DNA from 3 places in the Pseudomonas sp. RC3H12 genome. Region 2 is predicted to be linked to each of the others. Evidence: predicted binding sites of a transcription regulator. Region 2 holds the regulator's gene; each other region holds the start of a gene.
What was found. The regulator FliA, encoded in region 2, starts transcription of late flagellar genes. The targets are predictions, from matches to a motif close to CTAAAGTTTNNNNNNNNNNNGCCGNTAA.

Region 1 (4,819 bases), 380 kb from region 2:
AAGTACGGCCTGGTATTCTTCTACCCGCTGGACTTCACCTTCGTCTGCCCGTCCGAGCTGATCGCCCTGGACAACCGCATCCCTGACTTCCAGGCGCGCAACGTGGAAGTGATCGGCGTGTCGATCGACTCGCACTTCACCCACAACGCCTGGCGCAACACCCCGGTCAACAATGGCGGCATCGGCCAGGTCAAGTACACCCTGGCAGCCGACATGACCCACGAAATCTGCAAGGCCTACGACGTCGAGTCCGAAGGCGGCGTGGCCTTCCGTGGTGCCTTCCTGATCGACACCAACGGTGTTGTCCGCTCGCAGATCGTCAACGACCTGCCGCTGGGCCGCAACATGGACGAGCTGCTGCGCCTGGTCGACGCCCTGCAATTCCACGAAGAGCACGGCGAAGTCTGCCCGGCCAACTGGAAGAAAGGCGACAAAGGCATGAACGCTTCGCCGGAAGGTGTCGCGGCTTACCTGAGCGAGAACGCTGGCAAGCTGTAATTTGCCAAGCGCATGAAAAAACCGGCCCTGGTGGCCGGTTTTTTTATGCTTCGAGCTACAAGCGTGTGATCAGTCGTTGAAGTCGCGCCAGCCGCCCATCTCTTTCCAGCGATTGACGATGCCGCAGAACAGCTCGGCGGTCTTCTCGGTGTCGTAACGCGCCGAATGCGCCTCACGGCCGTCGAAGTCGATGTCTGCGCTCTGGCAGGCTCGGGCCAGCACGGTCTGGCCGTAGGCAAGGCCAGCGAGGGTGGCGGTATCGAAGCTGGAGAACGGGTGGAACGGGTTGCGCTTGATATCGTTGCGCGCCACTGCAGCATTGAGGAAACCCAGGTCGAAGCTGCTGTTATGCCCCACCAGGATCGCCCGCTTGCAGCCATTGGCCTTCAGCGCCTTGCGCACGCCGCGGAAAATATCGGTCAGCGCGCTTTCCTCGCTCACCGCCATGCGCAGCGGGTGATCGAGCTTGATGCCGGTGAACTCCAGCGCGGCGGCCTCGATATTGGCGCCCTCGAACGGTTCGACCCGATGGAAGTAGGTGTGCTCGGGGAATAGGAAGCCCTTTTCATCCATGCCGATGGTGACGGCGGCAATCTCCAGCAGCGCGTCGGTGGCGCTGTTGAAGCCACCAGTTTCGACATCCACCACCACGGGCAGGTAGCCGCGGAAACGCTCGGCCATCGGATGGCGCGAGCCGCTGCTGACCTGGCTGTCCTGGTCGTCTTCGTACAGATCTTCGCTCACGCGTTGTCCTCCTGCAGGCGCCAGCGCAGCGTTTCACCAGCGCGCAGGGGAATGACGGTGGTGTCACCGAAGGGCAGGCTGTCCGGCGCTGTCCATTGCTCTCGCACCAGGGTGATGGTGTCGGTATTGCGCGGCAGGCCGTAGAAGTCAGCGCCATGCTTGCTGGCGAAGCCTTCGAGCTTGTCCAGCGCGTTGCGCTGCTCGAACGCCTCGGCATACAACTCGATGGCGGCGTAGGCGGTGTAGCAGCCGGCGCAGCCGCAGGCGGCTTCCTTGGCATGCTTGGCGTGAGGCGCCGAGTCGGTACCGAGGAAGAACTTCGAGTTGCCGCTGGTCGCGGCATCCAGCAATGCAACCTGGTGGGTGTTGCGCTTGAGGATCGGCAGGCAATAGAAGTGCGGGCGGATACCGCCGACCAGCATATGGTTGCGGTTGTACAGCAGGTGCTGGGCGGTGATGGTGGCACCGACGTTGGCCGGCGCCTCGGTGACGAACTGCGCGGCGTCGGCGGTGGTGATGTGTTCGAACACCACTTTCAGGGTCGGGAAGCGCTCGACCAGGCGGCGCATGTGCTCGTCGATGAAGCGCTTCTCGCGATCGAACACGTCGATTTCACTGCGCGTGACCTCACCGTGCACCAGCAGGGGCATGCCGGTTTCGGCCAGTGCCTCGATTGCCGGGAAGATGTTGTCGATGCTGGTCACGCCGGAATCGGAGTTGGTGGTGGCGCCGGCCGGGTACAGCTTGGCGGCGTACACGATCCCGCTGGCCTTGGCGGCGCGGATGTCTTGCGGGCTGGTGCGGTCGGTAAGATACAGCACCATCAGTGGCTCGAAACGGCTGCCGGCGGGGCGTGCGGCAAGGATGCGGGCGCGGTAGGCATCGGCCTCGACGGCGTTGCGCACCGGCGGAACCAGGTTGGGCATGATGATGGCGCGGGCGAAGGTACGCGCCACGTCACCGACGGTGTGAGGCAGGACGGCACCATCGCGCAGATGGATGTGCCAGTCGTCGGGGCGCAGGAGGGTCAGGCGATCGGACATTGGAGATTCCAGGCGGGTCGAACTCAGAAGCCAATGCTACCGGAAAACCCCTGTTCGAGCACGGCTATCAAGTTTTCCGACGGGCGTCCGATAGCATTCAGGTAAGCCGTCAGAATCAGTGGAGCCGACCGTGCGCCAGCGTTACCTAGCCCTGTTCACACTTGTCGCCAGCCTGCCGGCCGGGGCCATGACCTTCCAGACCCGCGTGGAGAACGTCGCCTGGAAAGTCGAGGGTGATCAGTTCGAATGTCGCTTGATCCAGCCGATCGACGGTTTCGGCAGCGGCGAGTTCGTGCGCCGTGCCGGCGAACAACCGACGTTCCAACTGCGTTCGGACAGCAACGTCCTCGGCGCGGGGTCCGCCACCTTGCTGGCCGCCGCAGCCCCCTGGCAGCCAGGGCGGGGCGATATCAACCTCGGTGCGGTGCACATGGCCCGCACTGGCGTGCTGTTCACCTCCAGCCAGGGGCAGGCCAGCCGCCTGATCAATGGCCTGCTCGATGGCCGTAGCACGGTGGTGCGCAACTACCGGGGCGAGGGTGGCCGGCCGATGCAAGTGCAGGTGATGCCAGTCAGCTTCGCCAAGGCCTACAGCGACTACCAACTGTGCGCCGCCAAGCTGCTGCCGATGAACTATGACCAGATCCGCCAGACCCAGGTCGGCTTCCCCGGTGGCGGGATCGAACTGGACAGCTCGGCCCGTGCGCGCCTGGATGTGCTGCTTGATTATCTGAAGGCCGATCCGACGGTCAACCGTATCGAACTCAACGGCCATTCCGACAATAGCGGCAACCGCCTGACCAACCGTGACACCTCGCGTCGACGGGCACTGGCGGTTGCCGACTACCTCAAGGCCCATGGCGTGCCGGAAGAGCAGATCACCGTGCGCTTCCACGGCGAGCGCTATCCACTGGCGAAGAACAACTCTGCCGCCAACCGGGCGCGCAACCGCCGGGTGAACATCCAGCTCGACCGCGTGACACCGGTCGAGAAGCCGCTGGAGAAGCCGGCGCCACCGGTTGCGCCGGCGGCTCCGGCACCCGCGGCTACCGCACCTGCGCCTGCGACGCCTGCGGCCGCTGCCACCCAGCCCGCTCCCGCGAAATCCTGAGTGCGACAGCGGGTCGCGCTCTCGACAATTCCTGTCGCTTTGTCGTCACAAGCTGTCGCCCCATTGTAAATTTTTCGGCAAGGCCGGTAGAATCATCGGCTTTCCGTACAACCCCGTGGAGTGATGGCATGGCGGACGTAAAAAAGGTCGTATTGGCGTATTCCGGCGGCCTTGATACTTCGGTGATTCTCAAGTGGCTGCAGGACACCTACAACTGTGAAGTGGTGACCTTCACCGCTGACCTCGGCCAGGGCGAAGAGGTCGAGCCGGCCCGCGCCAAGGCCCAGGCGATGGGCGTGAAAGAAATCTACATCGACGACCTGCGCGAAGAGTTCGTGCGTGATTTCGTCTTCCCGATGTTCCGCGCCAACACCGTCTACGAAGGCGAGTACCTGCTGGGTACTTCTATCGCCCGCCCGCTGATCGCCAAGCGCCTGATCGAAATCGCCAACGAAACCGGCGCCGACGCCATTTCCCACGGTGCCACCGGCAAGGGTAACGACCAGGTGCGTTTCGAGCTGGGTGCCTATGCGCTCAAGCCGGGCGTCAAGGTCATCGCGCCATGGCGCGAGTGGGACCTGCTGTCCCGCGAGAAGCTGATGGACTATGCCGAGAAGCACGGTATCCCGATCGAGCGCCACGGCAAGAAGAAGTCGCCGTACTCGATGGACGCCAACCTGCTGCACATTTCCTACGAAGGCGGTGTCCTGGAAGATACCTGGACCGAGCACGAGGAAGACATGTGGAAATGGAGCGTCTCTCCGGAGAGCGCCCCGGACCAGGCCACCTACATCGAGCTGACCTACCGCAACGGTGACATCGTCGCCATCGACGGTGTCGAGAAGACCCCGGCCACCGTGCTGGCCGACCTCAACCGCATTGGCGGCGCCAACGGCATCGGTCGCCTGGATATTGTCGAGAACCGCTATGTCGGCATGAAGTCGCGCGGTTGCTACGAGACCCCGGGCGGCACCATCATGCTCAAGGCTCACCGCGCCATCGAGTCGATCACCCTGGACCGCGAAGTCGCTCACCTGAAGGATGAGCTGATGCCCAAGTACGCCAGCCTGATCTACACCGGCTACTGGTGGAGCCCGGAGCGTCTGATGCTGCAGCAGATGATCGACGCCTCGCAGCTCAACGTGAATGGCGTTGTCCGCCTGAAGCTGTACAAGGGCAATGTCACCGTCGTGGGGCGCAAGTCGGACGATTCGTTGTTCGATGCCAACATTGCGACCTTCGAGGAAGACGGTGGGGCTTACAACCAGGCCGATGCCGCAGGCTTCATCAAGCTCAATGCGTTGCGTATGCGTATCGCGGCCAACAAAGGCCGTTCGCTGCTGTAAGCAGCCTCGAGCGTACGAAGAAACCCGGCCTTGGCCGGGTTTTTTCATGCCTGGGTTTCTGCTTTGGTGGCGGTCGT
Region 2 (4,819 bases):
ACGGCCTTGGCGCGAAGGATGCTCGGGTCCATGCCCTTACCGTCGTCGGAAATCGACAGCAGGATGTGATCACCTTCCTGCTCGGCGGACAGTACCACCCGGCCCATGCGCGACTTGCCGGAGGCCTCGCGCTCGTCGGGCATCTCGACGCCATGGTCGACGGCGTTGCGCACCAAGTGCACCAACGGGTCGGCCAAAGCCTCGACAAGGTTCTTGTCCAGGTCGGTTTCTTCGCCGACCAGCTCCAGGTTGATCTCTTTCTTGAGCTGGCGGGCCAGGTCGCGAACCAGGCGCGGGAAACGCCCGAAGACCTTCTTGATCGGCTGCATGCGCGTCTTCATGACTGCGGTCTGCAGGTCGGCGGTGACCACATCGAGGTTGGACACGGCCTTGGACATGGCCTCGTCGCCGCTGTTGAGCCCCAGGCGCACCAGGCGATTACGCACCAGCACCAGCTCGCCGACCATGTTCATGATCTCGTCCAGGCGCGCGGTGTCGACCCGTACGGTGGTCTCCGCCTCGCTGGCGCCATGCTTGTCGGCGGCAGGCGCTGGCGCGCGGGCCGGAGCGGCAGGCTTGGCAGCGGCTGGCGCGGGAGCAGGCGCAGGCTTGGCAACCGGCTTGGCTTCGGCCTTGGCTGCGACAGGCGCGGCGACGGCGGCAGGCGCCTCGGCAACAACCGCCTCGCCAGAGAACTTGCCCTTGCCGTGCAACTGGTCGAGCAGCGCCTCGAATTCGTGTTCGGTGATGCTCTCGTCAGTCGCCGCTGGTGCCGCACTGGCTACAGGCGCAGCAACGCCAGGCAATGCGTCGACGGCGAAGGTGCCCTTGCCGTGCAACTGATCGAGCAGCGACTCGAACTCGTCGTCGGTGATCTCATCACTGGCAGGGGCAACGGCCGCTGGCTCACTGGCAGCGGTATCGGGTGAAAACTGGCCTTTGCCGTGCAGCTGGTCGAGCAACGACTCGAATTCGGCGTCGGTAATCTCGTCACCACCCGCGCTGACCTGTTCACCCTGCAGTTGCTCGTGAACCTCGGCTTCGGCCTTGACTGCATCGAGCGAGTCGAGCAGTTGCTCGAACTCGGTGTCGGTGATGTCGGGCTCGGCAGCCGGCGCTTCGGCGACAACGGCCACCTCGACCGGAGCCGGCTCTTCGGCGCCAGCGGGCTCGGCCAGGCGCGACAGCGCCGCCAGCAGCTCGCGGGTGGCCGGCGTGACGTCGGTGCGCTCACGTACCTGGCCGAACATGCTGTTGACCGTGTCGAGTGCTTCGAGCACCACGTCCATCAGCTCCGCGTCGACCCGGCGCTCACCTTTGCGCAGGATGTCGAACACGTTCTCGGCAATGTGGCAGCACTCCACCAACTCATTGAGCTGAAGGAAGCCGGCGCCCCCTTTTACAGTGTGGAAACCGCGGAAAATCGCGTTGAGCAGGTCCGCATCATCGGGCCGGCTTTCCAGCTCGACCAATTGCTCGGACAGTTGCTCGAGGATTTCGCCGGCTTCTACCAGGAAATCCTGAAGGATTTCTTCATCGGCGCCGAAGCTCATTAAACGTGCTCCTTAAAAACCCAGGCTGGACAACAGATCGTCGACATCGTCCTGGCTGGACACGACGTCTTCACGCTTATCGGCATGAATCTGCGGACCTTCACCCCGAGTCGGATGTTTTTCTTGATCTTTTTCAGCACGCAGCTGCTGGTGGTCATGTTCGATACCGGCAAAGCGGTCGACCTGGCTTGCCATCAGCACGAGCTTGAGCAGATTGCTTTCGACTTCGGTGACCAGCGTGGTCACCCGTTTGATCACCTGGCCGGTGAGATCCTGATAATCCTGGGCCAGGACGATATCGTTGATATGGCCCGCGACCTTCTGATTACCTTCGGCGCTGTGCGTCAGGAAACTATCCACACGCTTGACCAGCTCACGGAATTCCGGCGCCGCCACCTCGCGGCGCATGAAGCGCTGCCAGTCGGCGGACAGACTCTGGGCCTCGGTGGCGAGGTCATTGAGCACCGGGGTGCACGCCTCCGCCAGGTCCATGGTGCGGTTGGCCGCACCTTCGGTGAGGCGGACCACGTAGGAGAGGCGCTCGGCGGCATCGGTAATCTGCGACACTTCCTCGGCCTGCGGCATGGCCGGGTCGATCTGGAAGTTGACGATTGCACTGTGCAGTTCGCGGGTGAGCTTGCCGACTTCCTGGTACAGCCCGCGGTCGCGGGTCTGGTTCAGTTGGTGGATCAGCTGCACCGCCTCACCGAACCGGCCGCGCTCGAGGCTCTCGACCAGCTCCTGGGCATGCTTCTTCAGGGTTGATTCGAACTCACCCAAAGAGTTGTTGGTTGACTCCATTGCGCCCCCCAGACGTGACTCAGCCGTTGACGCGTTCGAAGATCTTTTCGATCTTTTCTTTCAGCGCCAGGGCAGTGAAAGGCTTGACCACATAGCCGTTCACGCCGGCCTGGGCAGCTTCGATGATCTGCTCGCGCTTGGCTTCCGCAGTGACCATCAACACTGGCAGGTGCTTGAGGCGCTCGTCGGCGCGAACGGCGCGCAACAGATCGATACCGGTCATGCCCGGCATGTTCCAGTCGGTCACCAGAAAGTCAAAATGCTCGCTGGTGAGCATCGGCAGTGCCGTGTTGCCGTCATCAGCTTCCTTGACGTTGGTGAAGCCCAGGTCACGCAACAGGTTCTTGATGATCCGCCGCATCGTCGAAAAGTCGTCAACGATGAGGATTTTCATGTCTTTGTTCAATTAGACCTCCAAGCAGTCTTTAACGCGCTCGGCGCCGAGCGCGCGCTCAATCAATTCGGCACTACAAAAAAACGACTGCACTGAACCCGGGTTCAACGTGCCCGCCACTCCCCAAGGCGGCTGCGCAAACGCGCGGCGCACTGGCTGTGCAACTGGCTGACACGCGATTCGCTGACCCCCAGCACCTCACCGATTTCCTTGAGGTTCAGCTCTTCGTCGTAGTACAGCGCCAGGACCAGGCGTTCGCGCTCCGGCAGGTTGGCGATCGCATCGGCCAGCGCAGCCTGGAAGCGCTCGTCTTCCAGATCACGCGCCGGCTCCAGCTGGCCGCTGGCTCCGTCCTCGTGCAGCCCTTCATGTTCGCCGTCCTGCAGCAGGTCGTCGAAACTGAACAGGCGGCTGCCCAAGGTGTCATTCAAAATCCCGTAGTAATCATCGAGACTCAATTGGAGTTCGGCAGCAACCTCGTGATCTTTAGCGTCGCGGCCAGTCTTTGCTTCGACACAGCGGATCGCGTCACTGACCATGCGCGTATTGCGGTGTACCGAACGTGGCGCCCAATCGCCCTTGCGCACCTCGTCGAGCATGGCACCGCGAATACGGATACCGGCGTAGGTTTCGAAACTGGCACCCTTGCTGGCATCGTATTTGTTGGCCACTTCCAGCAAGCCGATCATCCCGGCCTGGATCAGATCCTCGACCTGGACGTTGGCTGGCAGGCGCGCCAGCAGGTGGTAGGCGATACGCTTGACCAACGGCGCATAGCGTTCGATCAGCTCGTACTGCGCATCCTTGGCGGCCTTGCTGTACATCTTGAAACCGCTCGCGTTCATAGCACCGGCCCTGCACTGGTGGGCTGCACCAGGCGCTCGACAAAGAATTCCAGGTGCCCGCGCGGGTTGGCAGGCAGCGGCCAGCTGTCGACCTTCTGCGCGATGGCCTTGAACGCCAGCGCACACTTGGACCGAGGGAAGGCCTCATAGACAGCCCGCTGCTTCTGCACGGCCTTGCGCACGCATTCGTCGTAAGGCACGGCACCGACGTATTGTAGGGCGACGTCGAGGAAGCGGTCCGTGACCTTGGTCAACTTGGCGAAAAGGTTGCGGCCTTCCTGCGGGCTCTGGGCCATGTTGGCCAGCACACGGAACCGATTCATCCCGTAATCGCGGTTGAGCAGCTTGATCAGCGCGTAGGCGTCGGTGATCGAGGTCGGCTCGTCGCACACCACCAGCAACACTTCCTGGGCGGCACGGACGAAGCTGACCACCGAGTCACCGATACCCGCAGCCGTGTCGATCACCAGCACATCAAGGTTGTCGCCGATGTCGCTGAAGGCCTGGATCAGGCCGGCGTGTTGCGCGGGCGCCAGGTGCACCATGCTCTGCGTGCCGGAGGCCGCCGGGACGATGCGCACACCGCCCGGGCCTTGCAACAGCACATCCCGCAGCTCGCAACGGCCTTCGATCACGTCGGCGAGGGTGCGCTTGGGCGTGAGCCCCAGCAGAACGTCGACATTGGCCAGGCCCAGGTCGGCGTCCAGCAACATCACCCGGCGGCCGAGCTCGGCCAGCGCCAGGGACAGGTTCACTGAAACGTTAGTCTTGCCGACGCCACCTTTGCCACCGGTCACGGCGATCACCTGTACGGGATGCATGCTACCCATGTCTGTTCTTTACCTTGTCTCGCTTGGACCCAGGCCACATGAGGGGCTGAACATTCAAGGCCACGGTCCGGCCGGGCAACCCCATGATGTAGGTACTTTGCACAGTATTCACCCTCAACCCACGCGCTTGCCAGGGCTGTGGTACAGATCAGCGAACATGTCGGCCATGGCCTCGTCGCTGGGCTCTTCTTGCAATTGCACACTGACGGCGCGGCTTACCAACTGGTGCTTGCGCGGTAGCTGCAGGTCGTCGGGAATGCGCGGCCCATCGGTCAGATAGGCCACCGGCAATTCATGACTGATGGCCAGGCTCAGCACTTCGCCGAGGCAGGCCGTTTCGTCGAGCTTGGTCAGGATGCACCCGGCCAGACCGCAGCGCTTGTAGCTGTGGTAGGC
Region 3 (4,819 bases), 1.5 Mb from region 2:
TGCCGAGACCTTCGTCCAGGAAGCGCTGCACACCTTCCGCTGGCACCAGGACGCCACCGTTACCGCCGACCAGTACCAGCAACTGCACGACCAGCACCGCCTGATCGCTGACGTGGTGGCGTTCAAAGGCCCCCACATCAACCACCTGACCCCGCGCACCCTGGACATCGACGCCATCCAGCTCGGCATGCCAGCCAAGGGCATTCCACCCAAGGCCGTGGTCGAAGGGCCACCCACCCGCCGCCAGCCGATCCTGCTACGCCAGACCAGCTTCAAGGCGCTACAGGAAAAGGTCGCTTTCAGCGATGCCCAGGGCAGTCACACGGCGCGCTTCGGCGAGATCGAACAACGCGGCGCAGCGCTGACGCCCAAGGGGCGCCAGCTGTACGACCGCCTGCTGGACGCGACCCGCGCGGCCCTGGGAGGCGTGCCCGCCGAGGCCAACGCAGAACGCTACATGAGCCTGCTCGCCGAGCATTTCGCCGAATTTCCGGACGACCTGGGGCAGATGCGCGAACAAGGGCTGGCCTACTTCCGCTATTTCGCCACCGACAAGGGACTGGCGGCGCGTGGGCAGCCTGGCCGACCTACCACCCTGGAAGGGCTGGTCGACGCCGGGCATGTGCATTACGAGGCGCTGGTGTACGAGGACTTCCTGCCGGTGAGTGCGGCGGGGATCTTCCAGTCCAACCTGGGAGACGAGGGGCAGGCCGACTATGGCAGCAACGCCAACCGCGAAGCCTTCGAGCAGGCGCTGGGGCTGAAGGTGCAGGATGAGCTGGCGCTGTATGCGCAGAGCGAGCGGCGCTCGTTGCAGGCGTGTGCGCAGGCGTTGGGTCTGAGCGCGATGTAGGGCTTCGCAAAGCCGGGGCCGCTTTGCGGCCCCAATGCACTACCGATGAGTCCGGAACCGATCCACTTCCTGGCGCAACTGCCCCGCCAGTCCTTCCAGTTCGCGGGCCGTCGTGGCCAGCTCATTGGCCACATCTCGCTGCTCGCTGTTGGCCTGGGCGATGCTCTGCAGATTGCGGCTGAGCACCGTCGCGGTGCTGCTCTGCTCCTGGGTCGCGGTGCTGATCACCGCGAACTGCTCGCCCGCCACCCGGCTCTGCTCGTCGATGCGCGCCAGGGCTTCGGCCACCTTGTCGTTGCGCGCCAGGCCTTCCTGCATCAGCTGGTTGCCCTGCTCCAGCGTGCTGATGGCATGGCCGGTCTGCTGCTGGATGCTGGCGATCATGCCCGAGATCTCGTCGGTGGCCTGGCGGGTGCGCGCGGCCAGGCCGCGGACCTCATCGGCGACCACGGCGAAACCACGGCCCTGCTCGCCAGCCCGGGCCGCTTCGATGGCGGCATTGAGCGCCAGCAGGTTGGTCTGCTCGGCAATCGAGGTGATCACGCCGACAATGCCGCCGATCTCCTGCGAGCGAGCGCCCAAGGTGTCCATCACACTGGCAGTACCGCCCAGTGCCTCGGCGATCTGCCGCAGGGAAACCGAGGCTTCGTCCATGGCGCTGCGACCGATACGGGTCTGCTGGGCGTTGTCGCGGGCCATGCGCTCGGTCCCGGCCATGTTGTCGGCAATGTTCATCGAGGTGGCGCTGAACTCCTCCACCGCGCCGGCCATGCTGGTGATCTCGCCGGATTGCTGGTCCATGCCCTCGCAGGCCCCGGACGACAGGCCGGACAGCGAGCGGGCGCGGCCACTGACCTGGTCGGAGGCGGCACGGATATGCTCGACCATGGTCGCCAGGGCATCGCCCATCTGGTTAAAGCTGCGGGCGAGCTGGCCGATCTCGTCATGGCTGGTGACGCTCAGGCGGGCATTCAGGTCGCCAGCGCCGAGGGCTTCGGCCTGGCGCACCAGGTCGCCCAGCGGGCGCAGTTTGCGCCGCAGCAGCCAGAGGGTGGCGGCCACGGCCAGCAGCATCGCCAGTACGCTGCCGATGGCCAGGCGCAGGCCGACGCTCCAGGTCACTTCGCGGATCTCGCCCTCGGGCATGCTTGCCACCACGGTCCACGGCCCCTCGGCGAACGGCTCGGTGACGCTGAACAAAGGCTCGCCGGCACCGGCCCAGAACTGCCCTGCCCCCGGTTTGATCGCCTTGACCGCCTGGGCCGCCGCCTCACCGTCGCGCACCTCGGCCGGCGGCACCAGCCACTTGCCCTGCTCGTCCAGCAACGCCAGCGAACCGGTCTGGCCGATGCGGAAGCGCTTGAGGTTGGCAAACTGGGCGTTCTGCGCGTCGGTGTAGTCGAAGCCGACGAACAGCACTGCGATCACCCGGCCACCGCTATCGCGCACCGGCACATAGCGGGTCATGTAGTTGCGCTCGAACAGCACGGCACGGCCGACGTAGGTCTGCCCGGCTATCAGTTTCGGATAAGCCGGGTGCTGGCGGTCGAGCTGGGTGCCGATGGCGCGGCTGCCGTCCTGCTTGGTCAGGCTGGTGCTGATGCGCACGAAGTCGTCACCGCTGCGCACGAACAGGGTCGCAACACCGGCCGTCATCTGCTGGAACTCGTCGACCTGGTGGAAATCGTTGTTCAACAGGTGGTCACCCAGGTACAGCGCAGGCGTCGCGACACCTGCGACGTTGACCGTTTCCCCCGCGTGCAGCGCCAGTCCGCTGGCGAACCGCCGCTCGAACAGACCGCTCAGGCGCTGGGTATTGTCCTTTAGCGAACCGTGGAAGGTATCGAGCTGATCGGCCAGCAGCCGCGCCTCGCTGGCCAGGTGCGCCTGGCGCGTGGTGAGGTTGGCGTCGTCCAGCGAACGCAGGGCGAACAGGGTGCTACCGGTGATCACCAGCGCCAGCACGATGGCGAGGGCAATCCCGAGCTGCGAGGCGATTCGGGCACGCGGTTGAGACATGGCAAGGCTCCTGGCAAGAGGCCGGGATCGTCCTGATCACGCTGACCGCCCGCTGCATATCGACGGGGAATCGCGTCCTCTTCCGGGACGCTGGTGCAAGTTGATCGGCGTCTGTAGGAAATACTTGAGTGCGGGACCGGGATATTCGCAAACGTTTTCTTGCCGTGGCCTCAGAGAGGTTGTCAGCCCTGTGCCGACAGGATTTGCACAGCCGGCAAATCCATCGCCGCCGCCTCCTCCTGCAAAAACACGCTAAGCCGGCGCAACCGCTCCCCGCCCGGCCGGGTCCGTGGCCACACCAGGTAGTAGTCCATGCCGCTGGCTACCGCAGTCGGCCAGGGCAGGCTCAACCGCCGCTGCGCCACATCCTCGGCCACCATCAGCAGGTCGCCCATGGAGATCCCGTAGCCCCGCGCGGCGGCGATCATGCCCAGCTCCAAGGTGTCGAACACCTGCCCGCCCTTGAGCGAGATCTTGTCGGTCAGGCCCATGCGCGCCAGCCAAGCCCGCCAGTCGCGCTTGTCCGGCGTGGGATGCAGCAACTCGATACCGGCCAGGCGCCGCTCGTCCCAAGGCGCATCATCGAGCAGGTCCGGCGCACCTACCGGAATCAGCAACTCGGAGAACAACCGGCGCACTTCCCAGTCCGCCGGGAAGCTGCCATCGCTGAGCAGCACTGCACAGTCGAACGGCTCCTGGTTGAAGTCGACATGGTCGACATCCATCCAGGCACTGGTGAGTTGCACCTCGTTGCCGGGCTGCAGATGGCGGAAGCGACTCAGGCGCGCCAGCAGCCAGCGCATGGTCAGGGTCGAAGGGGCCTTCATGCGCAGGATGTCATCTTCGCCGCGCAAGGTTTCGCAAGCCCGCTCCAGGGAAGCAAAACCATCACGCACACCAGGCAGCAGCATGCGCGCGGCTTCGGTCAGCTGCAAGCTGCGGCCATTGCGCACGAACAGGCGACAGGCGAAATGCTCCTCCAGGGTGCGGATATGCCGGCTCACCGCGCTCTGGGTAATCGCCAGCTCTTCCCCGGCGCGGGTGAACGAGCTCAGCCGAGCAGCGGCTTCAAATGCGCGCAACGCATAGAGCGGAGGCAGTTGGCGAATCATGGCGCACCTGTCATACGGGAGCTGGATAGGAGCAGATGATCATACAGGCATGAGTCAGACTCATGACACCGATCGCATTTATCCTTTTGTGCAAAGCTGACCGAAGCCTCAGAATCGACGGCTCGTTTCCAGAATCATCAAGAAGGACCGCCCCCATGCACGTCGCGCCCACCACCGAACTCAAGGCTTTGCTGCGCCTGGCCGGGCCGCTGATCGCCTCGCAGTTGGCGCACATGCTGATGGTGCTCACCGACACCCTGATGATGGCCCGCATCAGCCCGCAGGCCCTGGCCGGCGGTGGCCTGGGCGCGGCGAGCTACTCGTTCGTGTCGATCTTCTGCCTGGGCGTGATCGCCGCGGTGGGCACGCTGGTGGCCATCCGCAAGGGCGCCAACGACATCGAGGGCGTCACCCGCCTGGCGCAGAGTGGCCTGTGGCTGGCCTGGGGCCTGGCGCTGGTCTCGGCACTGGTGATGTGGAACCTCAAGCCGGTGCTGCTGTTGTTCGGCCAGAAGCCGGAGAACGTCGACTCGGCGATGCAGTTGCTGACCCTGCTGCCGCTTGCCCTCCCCGGTTACATGACTTTCATGGCCCTGCGCGGTTTTACCAGTGCCCTGGGCCACTCCACGCCGGTGATGGTCATCAGCCTGGTAGGCACGGTGTTCAACTACCTGTTCAACCACGCCCTGATCGAAGGCATGTTCGGCCTGCCCAAGCTGGGGCTGATGGGTATTGGCCTGGTCACGGCGGTGGTGACCCTGGGCATGGCCATCGCGCTCGCACTGTATATCCGCTGGCACAAGGCCTATGCCGCCTACCCGCTGCGCAAGGGCCT

Region 1: KHO27_RS16280 (flagellar protein MotY) is a predicted target of FliA. The motif match lies at 2,352-2,379, and genes of this name have one in related genera.
Region 3: KHO27_RS21710 (methyl-accepting chemotaxis protein) is a predicted target of FliA. The motif match lies at 2,974-3,001, and genes of this name have one in related genera.

Annotation. Positions count from the first base shown of each region.
Region 1 covers NZ_CP075595.1:3,578,436-3,583,254, reverse strand. The annotation lists gene KHO27_RS16295 (peroxiredoxin) at 1-498, shown strand, start outside; gene rnt (ribonuclease T) at 568-1,179, opposite strand; gene pyrC (dihydroorotase) at 1,239-2,285, opposite strand; gene KHO27_RS16280 (flagellar protein MotY) at 2,416-3,396, shown strand; gene KHO27_RS16275 (argininosuccinate synthase) at 3,525-4,742, shown strand; gene KHO27_RS16270 (hypothetical protein) at 4,787-4,819, opposite strand, start outside.
Region 2 covers NZ_CP075595.1:3,203,232-3,208,050, forward strand. The annotation lists gene KHO27_RS14580 (chemotaxis protein CheA) at 1-1,553, opposite strand, end outside; gene KHO27_RS14585 (protein phosphatase CheZ) at 1,566-2,354, opposite strand; gene KHO27_RS14590 (chemotaxis response regulator CheY) at 2,374-2,748, opposite strand; gene fliA (RNA polymerase sigma factor FliA) at 2,853-3,593, opposite strand; gene fleN (flagellar synthesis regulator FleN) at 3,590-4,423, opposite strand; gene flhF (flagellar biosynthesis GTPase FlhF) at 4,538-4,819, opposite strand, start outside.
Region 3 covers NZ_CP075595.1:4,747,236-4,752,054, forward strand. The annotation lists gene hglS (2-oxoadipate dioxygenase/decarboxylase HglS) at 1-853, shown strand, start outside; gene KHO27_RS21710 (methyl-accepting chemotaxis protein) at 893-2,872, opposite strand; gene KHO27_RS21715 (LysR substrate-binding domain-containing protein) at 3,055-3,984, opposite strand; gene KHO27_RS21720 (NorM family multidrug efflux MATE transporter) at 4,140-4,819, shown strand, end outside.